2 regions of the Shewanella sp. 10N.286.54.B9 genome follow, and region 1 is predicted to be linked to the other one. Evidence: predicted binding sites of a transcription regulator. Region 1 holds the regulator's gene; the other holds the start of a gene.
What was found. The regulator NrdR, encoded in region 1, represses ribonucleotide reductase genes. The targets are predictions, from matches to a motif close to AAACACNANATNTNGTGTTT.
Positions count from the first base shown of each region.

Region 2: nrdD (anaerobic ribonucleoside-triphosphate reductase) is a predicted target of NrdR. The motif match lies at 921-940, and genes of this name have one in related genera.

Region 1 is NZ_JBFRIY010000002.1:61,622-69,861, forward strand. Features, by position in the region: gene AB4135_RS00775 (hypothetical protein) at 1-321, opposite strand, end outside; gene ettA (energy-dependent translational throttle protein EttA) at 573-2,240, opposite strand; gene AB4135_RS00785 (DUF3943 domain-containing protein) at 2,741-4,375, shown strand; gene glyA (serine hydroxymethyltransferase) at 4,699-5,955, shown strand; gene nrdR (transcriptional regulator NrdR) at 6,074-6,523, shown strand; gene ribD (bifunctional diaminohydroxyphosphoribosylaminopyrimidine deaminase/5-amino-6-(5-phosphoribosylamino)uracil reductase RibD) at 6,570-7,691, shown strand; gene AB4135_RS00805 (riboflavin synthase) at 7,696-8,240, shown strand, end outside.
Region 2 is NZ_JBFRIY010000014.1:115,607-123,846, reverse strand. Features, by position in the region: gene nrdD (anaerobic ribonucleoside-triphosphate reductase) at 1-889, opposite strand, end outside; gene AB4135_RS04575 (hypothetical protein) at 1,371-2,057, opposite strand; gene AB4135_RS04570 (MarR family winged helix-turn-helix transcriptional regulator) at 2,139-2,579, opposite strand; gene AB4135_RS04565 (NADP-dependent oxidoreductase) at 2,769-3,767, shown strand; gene rssA (patatin-like phospholipase RssA) at 3,833-4,816, opposite strand; gene AB4135_RS04555 (DEAD/DEAH box helicase) at 5,032-6,375, shown strand; gene AB4135_RS04550 (YHS domain-containing (seleno)protein) at 6,461-6,907, opposite strand; gene AB4135_RS04545 (DUF3010 family protein) at 7,397-7,840, shown strand; gene AB4135_RS04540 (M48 family metallopeptidase) at 7,948-8,240, shown strand, end outside.

The sequences.
Region 1 (8,240 bases):
TGAATTGATATTGTCTTCTATTTGAGCGTAGAAATTACTCATATTACTTTTAGCTAAAATTTTGTTGGGTAGCTGAGCAATAAGCTTTTGGTATTGTGCTTGATTAAGCGCAATCTTCTCTTTTAACTCTTGAATATCGTAGGAGCGCTTATTTAATTGTGAAAATTTATCATTAACAGAGATCAGTTCAGAGTCTATATCATATTGGCTTTCAATTTGCTCAAACAGACCCTCTTCGGCAGGGGTAATCACTTTTAATTTTGCAAATGAGTTGCTTGAGAATAAACAAATAACCGCAAGGGGAATTAAACCGTATCTCACTGAAAACTCCGTTTAAAATTATTCACTGAATGACCAACGTAGGTGGTCTCGATGTACTAAAAACTCATCGAAAATCACTGGCGCAGGTATAATGTATAAAGTATATTACTGCAGTTAAATTAACTATACAATTAGATTGTGCATTGTTGTGCTAATAATTTGACGGCTGGCGGAAAACTGGCGTGGCAAATAGGCTGGCAGAAACAAAAACAGAGACCGAAGCCTCTGTTTTATATGAACTGAGCTTATGACTATTTAGTCATTCGCTTGTACTTTAAACGGTGTGGCTCAACAACATCAGTGCCTAAGGTATCTTTTAACCACGTCGAGTATTCGGTGTAGTTACCTTCGTAGAAGTTAACCTTTCCTTCGTCGCGGTAATCAAGAATGTGCGTCGCAATTCTATCTAAGAACCAACGGTCATGGGAAATAACCATGGCACAACCTGGGAACTCTAATAACGCTTCCTCAAGTGCACGCAAGGTTTCAACATCTAAATCGTTGGTTGGTTCATCGAGTAGTAATACGTTGCCACCAGCTTGTAATAACTTAGCCAAATGCACTCGATTGCGTTCACCGCCCGATAGAGTACCGATAATTTTTTGCTGATCGCCACCACGGAAATTAAAACGGCCAACATAGGCACGACTTGGAATCTCAGTGTTGTTGATCCGCATGATATCTTGGCCGTCGGAGATCTCTTGCCATACCGTATTTTTATCGTTCATTGAGTCGCGGAACTGCTCAACTGAAGCTATTTGCACTGACTCGCCGAGCTCTACACTGCCGCTATCAGGTTGCTCAGTACCTGAAATCATCTTGAATAAAGTGGACTTACCCGCACCGTTGGCACCGATAATACCGACAATTGCACCTTTAGGGACTGAAAAGCTTAAATCATCAATCAGTACTCGGTCGCCGTATGATTTAGTCAGGTTATTGATCTCAATAACTTTGTCACCTAAACGTGGCCCTGGTGGAATAAATAGCTCGTTGGTTTCGTTACGCTTTTGGTAATCGTTGGTATTAAGCTCTTCAAAGCGAGCCATACGTGCCTTACCTTTAGATTGACGCCCTTTCGACCCTTGGCGTACCCACTCTAGCTCTTTGGCAATGGTTTTTTGACGAGCGCTTTGGGTAGCAGACTCTTGTTGCAAACGAGCATCTTTTTGCTCTAACCAAGACGAGTAGTTACCTTCCCACGGGATCCCTTCGCCGCGGTCGAGTTCTAAAATCCAACCTGCGGCATTATCGAGGAAATATCTATCGTGGGTAATTGCCACAACGGTGCCAGTATACTCTTGTAAAAAGCGTTCTAACCAAGCGACAGATTCTGCATCTAAGTGGTTGGTCGGTTCATCGAGTAGTAACATGTCTGGCTTTTCAAGTAATAAGCGACAAATTGCGACTCGACGTCTTTCACCACCAGATAGAACTTCAATTTTTTCATCCCAATCAGGGAGTCGAAGTGCATTGGCTGCACGTTCTAATACCACATCAAGGTTATGTGCATCTTGCGACTGGATAATCGCTTCAAGTTGGCCTTGCTCTTTAGCTAGGGCATCGAAATCAGCATCTGGTTCAGCGTAAAGTGCATAAACCTCATCTAAGCGTACCAGTGCGTTTTTAGCATCAGAAACCGCTTCTTCAATCGCTTCGCGTACTGTTTGGGTCGGATCGAGTTTAGGTTCTTGTGGTAAGTAACCAATTTTAAGATCTTGCATCGGTCTAGCTTCACCTTCGATTTCAGTATCGAGGCCGGCCATAATGCGAAGCAGAGTTGATTTACCTGAACCGTTTAAGCCCAAGACACCAATTTTGGCACCTGGGAAAAAGCTTAAGGAGATATCTTTTAGAATTTGCTTTTTAGGCGGAACAATCTTGCCCACTCTAAGCATGCTGTATACAAACTGAGCCATTTCATTTCTCTTTGACTGGGAATGGCGGTAATTCTACTCGAATAGTCACCGAACTTACAGCCGTTATCTACCAAGAAAAATGAAATAAACGAGAGTCTAATCGCTGTTGATTGAGAGTGTAGAGTGGATTAAACACGGGCTCGCGAATAGAGGCTAAATCAAGGCATTTAGATTTAGGCTGGCGACTTTAATTACAATGCTATATCAGTTTTGTAATGCACAGCACTGTTGAATACCTCTTTGAGTGGAATAAGAGCAATAGTGATAAAGCTAGGAAGCTGGCAGGAAGAGCGTTAACTGTTAGCTAGTTTAATGGTTGATGAATTAAATGAGGTTTGAATTAAGCGCAAGAGCTGTTATTTAGTTAAAGCCAATGTAACATAATAGTTACATTCGCCGTGGTGTGATGAGACCTACTATACCGTAGTGATTTTAAAATTAGAAAGTTTGCGCTACATATCGCATGTGAACGATATGAGTTGGTTATTTAAGGGATTAAATTGAACATAGATAAATCCGTAGTATTGTGTATTGCAGTATTTGTTTTCAATGCGCCGCTATATGCGGCTGCGTCAGATAGCTCATTTGAGCATGCTTTGCCTAGTGTATTATTGCCACTAGAAGCCAGCAGCGTGGTATTTTCCTCGGCTACATCTCCTAGCTTGCCGGCTGACAGTTTGGCTAGTTCAGATACTCCACCTGCCGACGCCGCATCAACACCTCCTCAGTTAGTTGAAAAGGATTGGTGGGGCGCACTTGCGGAAATAACCACGGTATTGGTTATTGGGGAGGTGCTCTATCAATCTGGTGAAGAGAGCATGAAGGAAGATTTTGACTATGAGATTGAGGGAAATACTGGACGGTATTTTGTTGACCGTATCATCACTACCGAAACTTGGAAGTTAGATGATAACGAAATTGGTATGAATTGGGGCCATGCTTATGCTGGCGCGCTATACCACCAAGCTTTTCGTAACTATAACTTCAACTATTACGAGTCTATGCTTGGTAATTTTATAGCATCTGGAATATGGGAAGTATTTGCTGAGTACAAAGAGGTTGTCAGCATTAATGACCAGATTGTGACTACATTTGGCGGTTCAGTATTGGGAGAAAGTTTTTTTCAATTGGGCGAGATGCTTGATACCAAAGAAGGCTGGATGCCAGCAACCTTTGCTGCAGTGTTTAACCCTTCGCGTGCAATACGCGGTTGGTTTGGTTATAACAGCCCCAATCGTTTTGATAGGCAAAAAGCGCAAGATAGATTCGATATATACACTGGCGTGCTTCATTCAACAAAAGAGGCTGAAGAGATTTCAACGACGACGGTGTTACTCGGAGTCGATGCCAGTATTGATAGCATACAGGGGCAATATGATGCGCTTTCAGGAACCCCAAGTCAGGTTGAACTCAATATGGAGATGGGGATCTCTCAAGAAGGGATAGAAGATTGGCAGTTGTCCTCCTCACTTTTTCTAGGCGGTTATACGCAAGAGGTTGCCCCCGTCGCTGGTTCGCGTGAGTCATGGGGACATAGCTGGTTTGTTGGCCCTTCGATGGGGATAGAGTATTCAAGTTTAGGCCAGGAAGATGAAGAGGACTTTTTTGCCGCGATAAATGTGATTGGTTTGTCGATTGGAAGCGAGTGGGAAAATGCTGATTTTGCTATCAGTATCCGCGGCGATATATTTGGTGATTTTAGTATGGTTAAGCCGTTTGCGGATGCTAGCTATCGTGCCGCAGGGGGACAGTTTTGGGGGACGAAGTCAGTACTATGGGAAGGGGGATATGCTTATGGCTTGGGGCATACCGCAAAAGTCAAATTTGAAGCCAGTTACAGAGAGTTACTCTTAGGGTTAAAAGTGACCTCGCAACGTTGGGACTCGATTGATGATAAAGAGTTTAACCGTAGCAGTGATTGGAACCCAAATAAGAGCGATTTAGATTTCAAGGATGCACGGGATCGTTATGAGGTTTACTTAGATGTTCCTATTACGAAAAACTTTGATCTCAGTGTGCATTACGAACGGATTGACCGCACTGGTAAGCTGGTCGGTATTGATAATTCGTCTATTTCGTTTCGAAATGATGATAGTGAAAATCGCACGAGTTTGAAGCTTGCTTATAAATACTAAATATAGCCGTGCTACTTGGATATTAACTGGAGAGTAACGGGTTCTTTGCAAGCATACTGAAATGACTTAACAGGTATTAATCGGCTAATTTTTAGAACAGAGTTTTCTGTGATTACACTGCAAGGTAATGAATAGATAGGGTAAAGGTATTTTTGCTATGTAATACAGTTGCTGACGCTGTTCATGTTTACTATTTTAGCCCCCTTAAACGCCTCTCAGCTTTAAATGCAAGTAATTTCATGTTTCTAATGCTGGGATTGTGATCAATTGCGCTGTATCATACCGCGCAACCCTACTATAAGAATTTACAGCTGGAGTGAATAATGCTGAAAAAAGACATGAATATCGCGGATTACGATCCACAACTGTTTGCAGCGATTGAAGATGAAACTCGTCGTCAAGAAGAGCACATCGAACTCATTGCTTCAGAAAACTATACAAGTCCTCGCGTTATTGAAGCACAAGGCACTCAGCTTACTAACAAGTACGCCGAAGGCTACCCAGGCAAGCGTTATTATGGCGGTTGTGAGCATGTTGATATCGTTGAAGAGTTAGCGATTTCACGCGCAAAAGAGTTGTTTGGTGCAACGTACGCAAACGTACAACCACACTCAGGCTCACAAGCTAACGCAGCTGTATTCATGGCACTTCTACAAGGTGGTGATACGGTTCTAGGTATGAGCCTCGCTCATGGTGGCCATTTGACTCATGGTTCTCACGTTAGCTTTTCTGGCAAGTTATATAACGCTGTTCAGTACGGTATTGACGAATCAACCGGCAAAATAGATTACGCTGAAGTTGAGCGCTTAGCTGTTGAACATAAGCCTAAAATGATTATTGCAGGTTTCAGTGCATACTCAGGTATCGTTGATTGGGGCAAGTTCCGTGAAATCGCAGATAAAGTAGGTGCTTACTTATTTGTCGATATGGCTCACGTTGCAGGTCTTGTTGCTGCAGGTATCTATCCAAACCCATTGCCGCATGCGCATGTTGTGACAACCACAACGCATAAGACATTGGCGGGCCCACGTGGCGGTTTGATCTTATCAGCCATTAATGACGAAGCGATATACAAGAAGCTTAACTCTGCAGTATTCCCTGGTGGCCAAGGTGGTCCTTTAATGCATGTTATCGCTGCTAAAGCGGTTGCATTTAAAGAAGCACTTGACCCTGAATTCACCACTTATCAAGAGCAAGTTGTTGTTAATGCTAAAGCAATGGCACGCACTTTCATTGAGCGTGGCTATGATGTAGTTTCTGGCGGTACAGACAACCATTTGTTCTTGCTCGATTTAATCAGCAAAGATATTACTGGTAAAGATGCTGACGCTGCACTGGGTAACGCAAATATCACCGTTAACAAAAACTCAGTACCGAATGACCCACGCTCACCGTTTGTAACATCTGGTTTGCGTATTGGTTCTCCAGCAATTACTCGTCGTGGTTTTGGTGAGCAAGAATCAGTATTACTGACTAATTGGATGTGTGATGTCCTCGATGACATTACCGATCTTGCAGTTAGCGAACGAGTGAAAGCGCAGGTTCTTGAATTATGCGCTAAGTTCCCTGTTTACGGTTAACCTTAAGCGTTAAATCAGGTAAACTTTAATGGCCGCATTTATGCGGCCATTTTTGTTGGTATTTCAGCCAAATTTGATACAGGTATTTTGTTCCACTTATTAACTGACCGGAGGCCAGATGCATTGTCCATTTTGCAGCGCAACAGACACTAAAGTGATTGACTCGCGACTTGTCGCTGATGGTCATCAAGTACGTCGTCGTAGAGAGTGTGTACAGTGCCATGAGCGTTATACCACGTTTGAAGGCGCAGAACTTGTTATGCCGCGAGTGGTGAAGCAAGACGGAAGTCGACAGCCTTTCGATGAAGAAAAACTCCGTGGTGGCATGCTTAGAGCGGTAGAGAAAAGACCAGTGTCGATGGATCAGATTGAGCAGTCTTTAACTAAGATTAAATCGACGCTACGAGCGACTGGCGAACGTGAAGTCAAATCAGAGATGATTGGTAACCTAATGATGGACCAATTGGTTAATCTCGATAAAGTAGCTTATATCCGTTTTGCATCGGTTTATCGTGCGTTTGAAGATGTGTCGGAGTTTGGTGAAGCAATCGCCAACTTACAGAAATAATCATATCTATTTATTCCCTAATTGATTAATCGGAACTCGCTACATTATGTGGTCAACTGAAGACAATCAAATGATGAGCCTAGCTATTGAATTAGCTCAAAAAGGACTCTATACCACCAGACCCAACCCATGTGTTGGCAGCGTCATTGTTAAAGATAGTGTGATTATCGGCGAGGGGTATCATATTCGCGCTGGTGGGCCACATGCTGAAGTATACGCGCTTAATATGGCGGGTGATGACGCCAAAGGTGCTACCGCCTACGTGACTCTTGAACCTTGCAGTCATTACGGACGAACCCCACCCTGTGCTAAAGCATTAATTGATGCTGGAGTGAGCCGAGTTGTCGTAGCGGTTACAGATCCTAATCCGCAAGTTTCAGGTCGTGGTATCACCATGTTGCAAGAGGCTGGAATTGAGGTTGATGTTGGTTTACTAACCGATGCTGCCAAGCAGGTTAATCTTGGTTTTTTAAAGCGTATGGAGCAAGGCTTACCTTGGGTAACCGTTAAGTTAGCCGCTAGCCTTGATGGTAAAACGGCGTTATCTAACGGCGAATCAAAATGGATTACAGGTGCTGAAGCGAGAAGGGATGTGCAGCGAATTCGTGCCAGACATTGCGCTTTGATCACTGGCGTAGAAACTGTCCTCGCAGATAACCCTAGTTTAAATGTCCGCCACAGTGAGTTGGGTTCTTTAGCAAATGAGATCGCACCAGCAGAAGTGCATCAGCCTTTACGTGTAATATTAGATAGCCAGGCTAGACTGGGTGCTACGTTGAATATGTTTAGTATTACTAGCCCAATATTGCTTGTTAGTACCTGTGACTATCCCGAATCGGTGAAGTCTGCATGGCCTGCTCATGTGAGCCACCAAGTGTTGCCTGCTACAGATAATCGAGTGGATCTTAAAGCTCTACTCTCTCTGTTAGGTAAAAGCTGTAATTCAGTGCTCGTAGAGGCTGGAGCGACGCTTGCTGGTGCGTTTGTAGCGAACCATGCTGCCGATGAGATAATTTTGTATCAAGCGATGAAAATACTCGGCGCTGGCGGTAGAGATCTACTCACGCTCCCCGATTTCGAGAAAATGTCCGAAATCCCAACTATTGATGTAATAGATGAACGAAAAGTGGGTAAAGATACCCGCTTAACATTAAGAATGAGTAACTAACTTTATGTTTACTGGAATTATTGAATCAGTAGGCCATCTGCGCAAAGTAGAACGCCGTGGTGATGACATTAGATTAACCGTCGCAAGTGGCAAGCTTGATCTGTTAGATGTAAAGCTAGGCGATAGTATTGCCACCAATGGTGTGTGTTTAACCGTTGTTGAGCGTCTAGCTGATGGTTATGTTGCCGATATTTCTGCCGAAACGGTTAGCTTAACAGGCTTTGCTCATTACGCCGTTGGTACTGCTGTAAACCTAGAGAAAGCGGTTACTCCGACAACCCGCCTTGGTGGGCATATGGTTAGCGGCCATGTTGATGGCATCGCTCATGTTGATGATAGACAAGTACGAGGCCAAGCCATAGAGTTTTGGCTGACGCCTCCTGCTGAACTCGGGCGCTATATAGCCCATAAAGGTTCGATTACAATCGATGGTGTCAGCTTGACAGTTAATGAAGTGCAAGGGCATCGTTTTAGATTGACCATAGTGCCTCATACCGCAGGCGAAACAACGTTAATAAATTTGAAAGCGGGGGATAGCGTCAATATTGA
Region 2 (8,240 bases), on a different contig from region 1:
CCAACCCAAAACCAAAGGTCACAAATGGCGTTTGGCCATTGGCGGTATGCAAGGTGTTGACTTCGTATTCGAGTGACTGGAATGCATCATGACACTCTTTTTCGGTCAACGAGGTAGCAAATGCTTTGGCATCTGTAATGCCCCAAGTCAATGCCACTTGGTAATGTTTGTCATAGCTTTTGGCAACGAAAGGCGCTAACACTTCATCGATACGGTTAATGGTTGTACCGCCATAGATATGGCTAGCAACCTGAGCAATAATCTGCGCAGTAACTGCTGTTGCTGTTGAAATCGATTTAGGCGTTTCAATCTCAGCGTTGCCCATCTTAAAGCCTTTGGTCAACATACCACTGAGATCGATCAGCATACAGTTGAACATAGGGAAGAATGGTGCGTAGTCTAAGTCATGATAGTGAATTTCGCCCGACTCGTGAGCGGCAACCACATCTTTTGGCAAAATATGACATTTGGCGTAGTGCTTAGCCACAATACCCGCTAATAGATCGCGCTGAGTTGGGATTACTTTTGAATCTTTATTGGCATTTTCATTGAGCAGCGCTGCATTGCTCTGCTCAACAAGACCACGGATCTCTTTATTTAGTCGGCTACTAACTTCGCGCTTTATATCTCGATCATGGCGGTATTCTATGTATACTCGCGCCAATGATTTATAAGGCCCTTCCATCAATAAATTTTCGACGGCATCTTGCAAATCGTGAATGTTTATTTCATCTAACATAGCGACAGAATCGGCAGCATTTTTTGCTACTTTTTCTGCATAGGCGCTATCATCAATACCTGCCGAGTTAGCAGCTGCTATCACTGCATCTTTAATCCTTGTTTCGTCAAAAGGCGTACGGTAACCATCCCGTTTAATAACCACTGGCATTGTATAGCTCCTATTTAGCATTATCCACAAGCAACACTACATATAGTATTACTTTAAATCAAAATCACAATATGTGGCGCATTAAGCTATAAAAAGACAACTAGTACTTTGATCCAGATCATTATTTTACACAACGAAGATAATAAGAAAAAATAACTGGGGACAATCCCGCTTATCTAAAATAATGCCCTTGACGATGGCAATTAAGACCGCTAGTAGCAGGATAAAATTGGGATAAATTGTGGATAAAAACATAGGTGGCTAAAATGCTTTAGTTTAACTCTCTGCTACAACAGTAGGAATTCGTTTTAACCGGCATTAAAGCCCAAATATACCGCCTTTCACACGGTGAAGTAACGCTTAGCATGCAGTGATATTGTTCTTTTACAAGGGCAATTGAATTCGAACAAATTCTAAGCTCGAAAGACCAACAGCCCCTAATGACAACCTATGAATGTCGCTTTAAAAAACCAAACACTTTTTAATGCTGCTTTGCCAGTGCCAAATAACTATTTAGTTGGCCTGTTGCCTGTTGATGTTCACCCGTCATAGAGGCCAGTTGCATTAACGACTTAATCCCTTGATATTGGTTTTTTTGTTGATCAGTCAGTGGCCTATCAGATTCCAATAGTGCAGTGATCTCGCTTGCCACTCGATTCGCCTTTTGAGCTATCACTGGCGATTGAATCGCATCCATCGTGCCCATCACCCATTTTGCTTCATCTAAGATGCCGGCTAACTCTCTATCTTCTTTGCTATTAGTTAGCGTCGCGCGCTGTTCGTCAATAAAGTCAGCTAAAGATTGCTCTTCAGTTGGGGGGATATCAAAGCCGCTATTAGTCAAACGATTCAACTGACCATCAGACAAAATACCATCTTGGTATAAACGTTGAATAAGACTGGGTAGCTTTTCGCTGCTAAAACTACCATCTTGGAAGAAATCTTTCGCCATCGCTTCAATCTTTTGCGCTCGCTCTGCGCGGCCTGATAATACAAGACCATTATCGTCCTTGCTCGCAGCATTTGAAGCTGATGTTGAAGCGTTAGCATTAGCACCTTGAACACCATTAGCACTGCCAACACTTGCTTGGCTGCCTGAAGCACCATAAGCATCAGCCAAAACGGCGCTGCTGTTTACAGGGTTATTGATACTACTTAATGGATTCATCGTCAAAAATTCGGCACAGTATTAATCATGCAACGAATAAAGCAGGAACTGTGCCGCTTTTTGAACGATTAAATTGATTGGTTACTTTTGATTCAACTGCGTCGTCAAGTTTAAGCATAGTACTCGCAGAGACTCAATCTCCTGCTCAGTCATACTTACCTTCTCTAGTAGTGTTTGCTTTTGTGACAGCGCGTCGGCTTGCAGCGCCAAGCCAGTACTCGTTAGTGCAATCACTTTTTTACGCTCATCGGTTTCATCTGGCAGTCGCTGTAGAAACAGTTTTGACTCCAATCGCTTTACGATAGGAGTCAAGGTTCCCATATCCAAACGCGTAGCTTGAGACAACTGTGTCATGCTCGCTCTATCTTTTAGCCATAGCGCTTGCATAACCAAATATTGTGGATAGGTCAGTTCATACTGATCCAACAAAGGACGGTAAGCGCGCATAAGTGCATTGCCAGCGGTATACAGCGCAAAACATACGTTATCTGATAAACATGCTGGGCTATCATTATTTGACACTTTGTTATCCGCCACTGGTTACCACCTCAATTAGGTATCGCAATTTTACCTGACTAGAATTAACAAAACTAGCCAATCCGCATTTAATTTGCGCAGAGTTATTTTGCGCACAAACTATTTGCATAGCTCTTAACCTTTAGTTATGATGCGGACAATTACTTTGCGCACAAATAAAAATAAAGGATCACTATGAACGCTAAGCAAATTCAACTTAAATCTCGCCCTGAAGGTCTGCCTAATGCTAGCAATTTCGCTGAAGCTGAAGTGACATTGCCCGCCATAAAAGAGGGTGAGTTTTTGGTCAAGAATCTATGGATGTCAGTCGACCCATACATGCGTGGCCGCATGATTGATAGAAAAAGCTACATTGCACCTTTTGAAGTCGGGGCTGTACTTGAAGGTGGCGCAATTGGTGAAGTGATTGAATCGAACAATAGCGAGTTCCCAGTTGGCAGCAAGGTAAACAGCATGCATGGCTGGCGCAGTCATTATGTTACCGACGGTACGGAGATTACTCGCCTGCCACAAACACCTATCAGCGAATCACATTTTTTGGGTGTGCTTGGTATGCCTGGCATGACAGCTTGGACAGGCCTTAACCGTATCGCTGAACTAAAATCAGGCGAAACCCTATTTGTCTCTGCAGCATCAGGTGCCGTTGGTAGTGTTGCGGTACAAATTGGCAAACTCATGGGCGCCCGAGTGGTTGCGTCGGTTGGTTCTGATGAGAAGGCTGAGCACATCAAGTCACTCGGTGTCGATGCTGTGATCAACTACAAAACCTGTGGTGATCTAACGGCAGCGCTAGCACAAGCTGCGCCAGAAGGTATTGACGTCTATTTCGAGAATGTCGGCGGCGAACACTTAACCGCAGCGCTTAACAATATGAAGGATCATGGTCGAATAGCTGTATGCGGCATGATTGCCCAGTATAACGATACGACACCAACACCGGGACCTGCAAACTTAGCGCAAATCATCATGAAGAAGTTAAAAATTGAAGGCTTTATCGTGTTTGAACATTGGGCACATTACCCAGAGTTTGCCAAGCAGATGGGCCAATGGTTAGCTGAAGGTAAAGTCACTGCAGAGCAAACGGTTTATGAAGGTCTATCAAACGCACCGGACGCATTTATCGGATTATTCGAAGGTAAAAACCGCGGCAAGATGATTGTGAAGTTAGCTTAAGCCGTATTTTCGTAACGATATTAAAAAGGGCGTTAAGCCCTTTTTTAATATCTGATTTTAAGCCTTTACTCGCCTATCTGGTGTGGTGCTAAAGCGGCTTCAATAAGATGAGCGACTTGCTCAACAGCAGCCTCCCCCGCTACAATGGCCTCTTCAGCGCGATGAAACTCCATGGTGCCGATATCACCCAGATCCGGCACAATACAAATATCTGGCGGGTCGCCCATTAATCGAGCTCTTTTATGCCGTTGCTCTAATATGTCCATAGATTGCGACATTACCGCTAACATTCCTGGATTTGGGCTTTGACTACTTTCAAGTTTTTGACTCAATGAAAGCTTATCAGTCAGGCCGCTAATATAATCTCGTCCTCGAGCTAACAGATCGGTAAAGCCTTTTTCCTGATGTTTATCCGCTTCCGCTTCCTCTTCTACAGTTGGCTTATTACTCTTCATATTAACGGGGAGGACTTGCATACGTCCTCTGCGTAAACCATGAAGGTCGACCGCAATCACAATATCTACGCCCATTGCTCGACTAACAGAAACAGGTACAGGATTCACTACCGCGCCATCCACTAACCAACGCTCGCCCACTTTTACGGGCGGCAAAATCCCCGGCATAGAGCATGATGCTCTCACCGCATGGCGCAAGTCTCCTTCTGTAAACCAGATCTCTTGCCCCGAATAAAGATCGGTTGCCACTGCAGCAAATGGTTTTTTAAGCTGTTCAATCTGCATATCGCCCATGCGCTTTTGCAACACATCAAACACTTTCTCTCCGCCGATTAAGCCACCTTTGCGCCAACTTAAATCCATTAGTCCCAGCACGTCCCAGCTACTAAAGCTGCGTACCCAATCTTCTAGCTCAGCTAAATTATCATTCGCGTATGCCGCGCCAACCACAGCACCGATGGAGCAACCAGCAATTTTATCCGGGTAAACCCCCAGTTTGGCCAGCCCATTGAGCACACCGATATGTGCCCAGCCTTTTGCTGCACCACTTCCAAGGGCAAGACCTATTCGAACCGAGTGAGTTTTTTTTACCAAAATGTTGACTCCTGAAGTCAATAAATTAGCTCAACTAAGAGCTGCTAGCGTTTTGATCGACGCTGATTTTACCACTCTAATATGATGTACAGCTACACTCAGTCCGTTCTTAGGGTTTAATTCCAACTCTTTCAGATAAACTTAATCGCTAATCATAGCCCTGCTCTATCTATCTAGGCTATAATACGCGGTCAGATTATTTAAGGAGTTCACCTTTGCAATTCACCGATTTTTCACTGGATCAACGTCTGTTACAAACATTAAAGCATATGGGCATAGACACCCCAACCGAGATCCAGGAACAAGCCATACCTATTGCCCTCGCAGGCAAAGATCTAATGGCATCATCTAAAACAGGTTCAGGCAAGACCTTGGCGTTTTTGCTGCCTGCAATGCAAAGGATGATTTCGTGTAAAGCATTGAGTAAACGCGACCCTCGCGCGGTTATTTTGCTACCCACTCGTGAACTCGCAACCCAAGTTTATAGTCAACTGCGATTATTAGTGGCTAATACTCAGTTTAAAGCCACTAAAATTCTTGGCGGTGAAAACTTTAACGACCAAGCAAAAGCACTGGCTCGTGACCCGCATTTTGTTGTGGCCACTCCTGGACGTTTAGCCGATCATCTCAAACAACATCATCTGCACCTAAACGGTCTTGAACTGCTTATTTTCGATGAAGCCGACCGTATGTTGGATTTAGGTTTTGCTGAACAGCTTAAACAAATTAACGATGCAGCGGATCATAAACGTCGCCAAACCCTGATGTTTTCGGCAACGCTTGATCACGGCGATGTCGATGAAATCGCTGCTGAGCTGCTTAAAAACCCAGAGCATGTTGCAATTGGCGCTGGTAACTTAGAACACAAAGATATTACTCAGCGTATATTCCTTTGTGATCACCTTGACCATAAAGAAGCCTTGCTATCGCGCATTTTAAAAGATGAGCAGCAAAAACAGATCATCATCTTTACCGCCACTCGACAAGATACCGATCGCCTAGCGAAGAAACTTGCTGACGATGGCTTTAAAACAGCATCACTCAGTGGTGAGCTAAAACAAAATGCCCGTAACCAAATCATGGATGAGTTCAGCCGTGGTTTACAGCAAATATTGGTGACAACCGATGTTGCTTCTCGTGGCCTAGACTTACTCAATGTCTCTTTGGTGATCAATTTTGATATGCCAAAATTTGCCGAAGAGTATGTTCACCGTATTGGGCGTACTGGACGTGCTGGTGCTAAGGGCGATGCGGTTTCATTAGTAGGCCCTAAAGATTGGGTTAACTTTACCCAAGTACAAACCTTCCTTAATAAGCAGTTTGCTTTTAGTGAACTTGAAGGCTTGAAAGGTAAATTCACCGGCTTGAAACCGAAAGCACAGAGCAAGAAGAAATCAAAACCGACATCGGCAAAGAAAAAAGCAGCTACGGCGAAGAAAAAATCGTCTGCCAAGGCTACTGCTAATCGCGACAGACGCTTTGCAACTGGTGTCGACGTCGGTGACGCTCCTATGCTTAGAAAACCAAAGGCTAAGCTGCAGGATACCCCTGAAGATTAAGCGGCTTACATAGCGTTTTAAGCCGCAGCGATAGAAGACTATCGCTGCGGCTTTTTATTTTAGCGCCAAGTTCAAAGTCGTAGCGCTATTTTGCTATTTTTTCCAACCAATTATTGTTTGCACGCTCTATGTACACATCGGTATCTTTCAACCATGTTTCGCGCACTCCAAGGCTATAATTCAAGTAAAGCTTATCGTTCAAAATAGTAAATGCATTTGGGTCAGTGTCCACCACAAAGCCCTTTGACATCCCGTAGGCACAGTAACCACCATATTGTGGTAGGTATTGTTGTTGGTTTTGTTCAAACAACAACTTGTGTTCTTCACTGCTAAAAAGCCATTGGGTATTTTTATACTGGCTACTAAATGCAAGCTGACCTTTAACAGGTTGTCCCTCGGTAAAATAGGCAACCACATCGTAACCATTAACCGCTATGCCTTCATCCTGAAACGTAGGCTCGTTACCTAAACTGGTGCAGCCAACTAAAACAATACTCAATAAAATCGCCACTAGATTGTAGATCCGTTTCATCACTTACCCTCTTTTCCATTACACAATAGATAATACTAATTCCATTAAGGATATACTCAGTTTAGAGCTTTCTCAGGGCTTTCAATTCAAGCCGCATTGTGGAAGAAAGGGTTATTCCCTTTAGAGACAATGCAACGTAGCAGTGAAAGTCCTGAGACGCTCACAACGAGCGACTGATATTTAAAGCATGGGGAAATCACTTAATACAGCGCATGTGCCATTCGATATAGAATAACGATTAGCGATAAGCCACTGACTTGCCTAAAGTGATTTTAACTCCCGCTGAATGAGCAACTCTTAAATGGAGTTGGTATCATCTAGTAGACCGAGTGACAGCTTAGAGTATTTCATTGCAACGCATTTAAATGAAGTTAGCTGAAATGTCATACAACAAACCAAAGTTTATTTGCAATATGATGTAGCTAAACGCTGACCACTGAGCCAAATAACGCTACAATATGCGCAATATTGTTATTTTTAAGGTTTATCATGAGAGTTTGCGGCGTAGAGTTAAAAGGTGGCGAAGCCATCATCAGTTTATTAAGTTATGAAGGCGAAACCTATAATGTGCCTGACTGCCGTCAGAAATCTTTCGCAATCTCTAATTCAGCGCTAACTGAAACCATTCGTGAGTTTCATTTCGCTTTTGGTAAACTTCTTGAAGATTACCGTGTCGATGAAGTTGTCATCATCGAACGAGAGCAAAAAGGTAAAGGCGCTGGCAGTGTTACCAGTTTTAAACTTGAGGCTGCTATTCAAGTATTATCACTGCCTGTAACCCTTATCTCGCCAGTTACAATTAAAGAGCAGCTCAAGCGTAATCCACCGCAAGTTGACTTTGAAGGTCTTGGGCTCAAGCGTTTCCAAAAGAATGCTTTCGAAGCGGCTTATGCTGCGCATAACTTAACTATTTTCAAGGTAGAAGAAGATTAGTTAATAATACTGCTAGGGGCGTAAACCTTGATGCGATTTAATTGCGACAAGGCCTGACTAAATGTCATCGTCCCTTTCGTTATCCCCAAGCTAATTGACTAACTGATATGCAACCTCTTCCCTATCTAAATGGCTACCAGAGCGAAATTCAACAGCAAGTTCAAACCTTATTATCCCAAGGGAAACTGGCTGATGTGCTACTGAAAAGACATCCAGAAATCCATTCTGTACGCTCAGATAAAGCACTGTATGACTACACGATTGCTATAAAAAATCAATATCTACGCAAATCTCAGCCACTGTCTAAAGTTATCTTTGATGACAAGATATCCCTAAAGCATCAAGCGTTGGGTCTGCACTCCTACGTTGCCCGTAAGCAAGGTACTAAGATAAAAGCTAA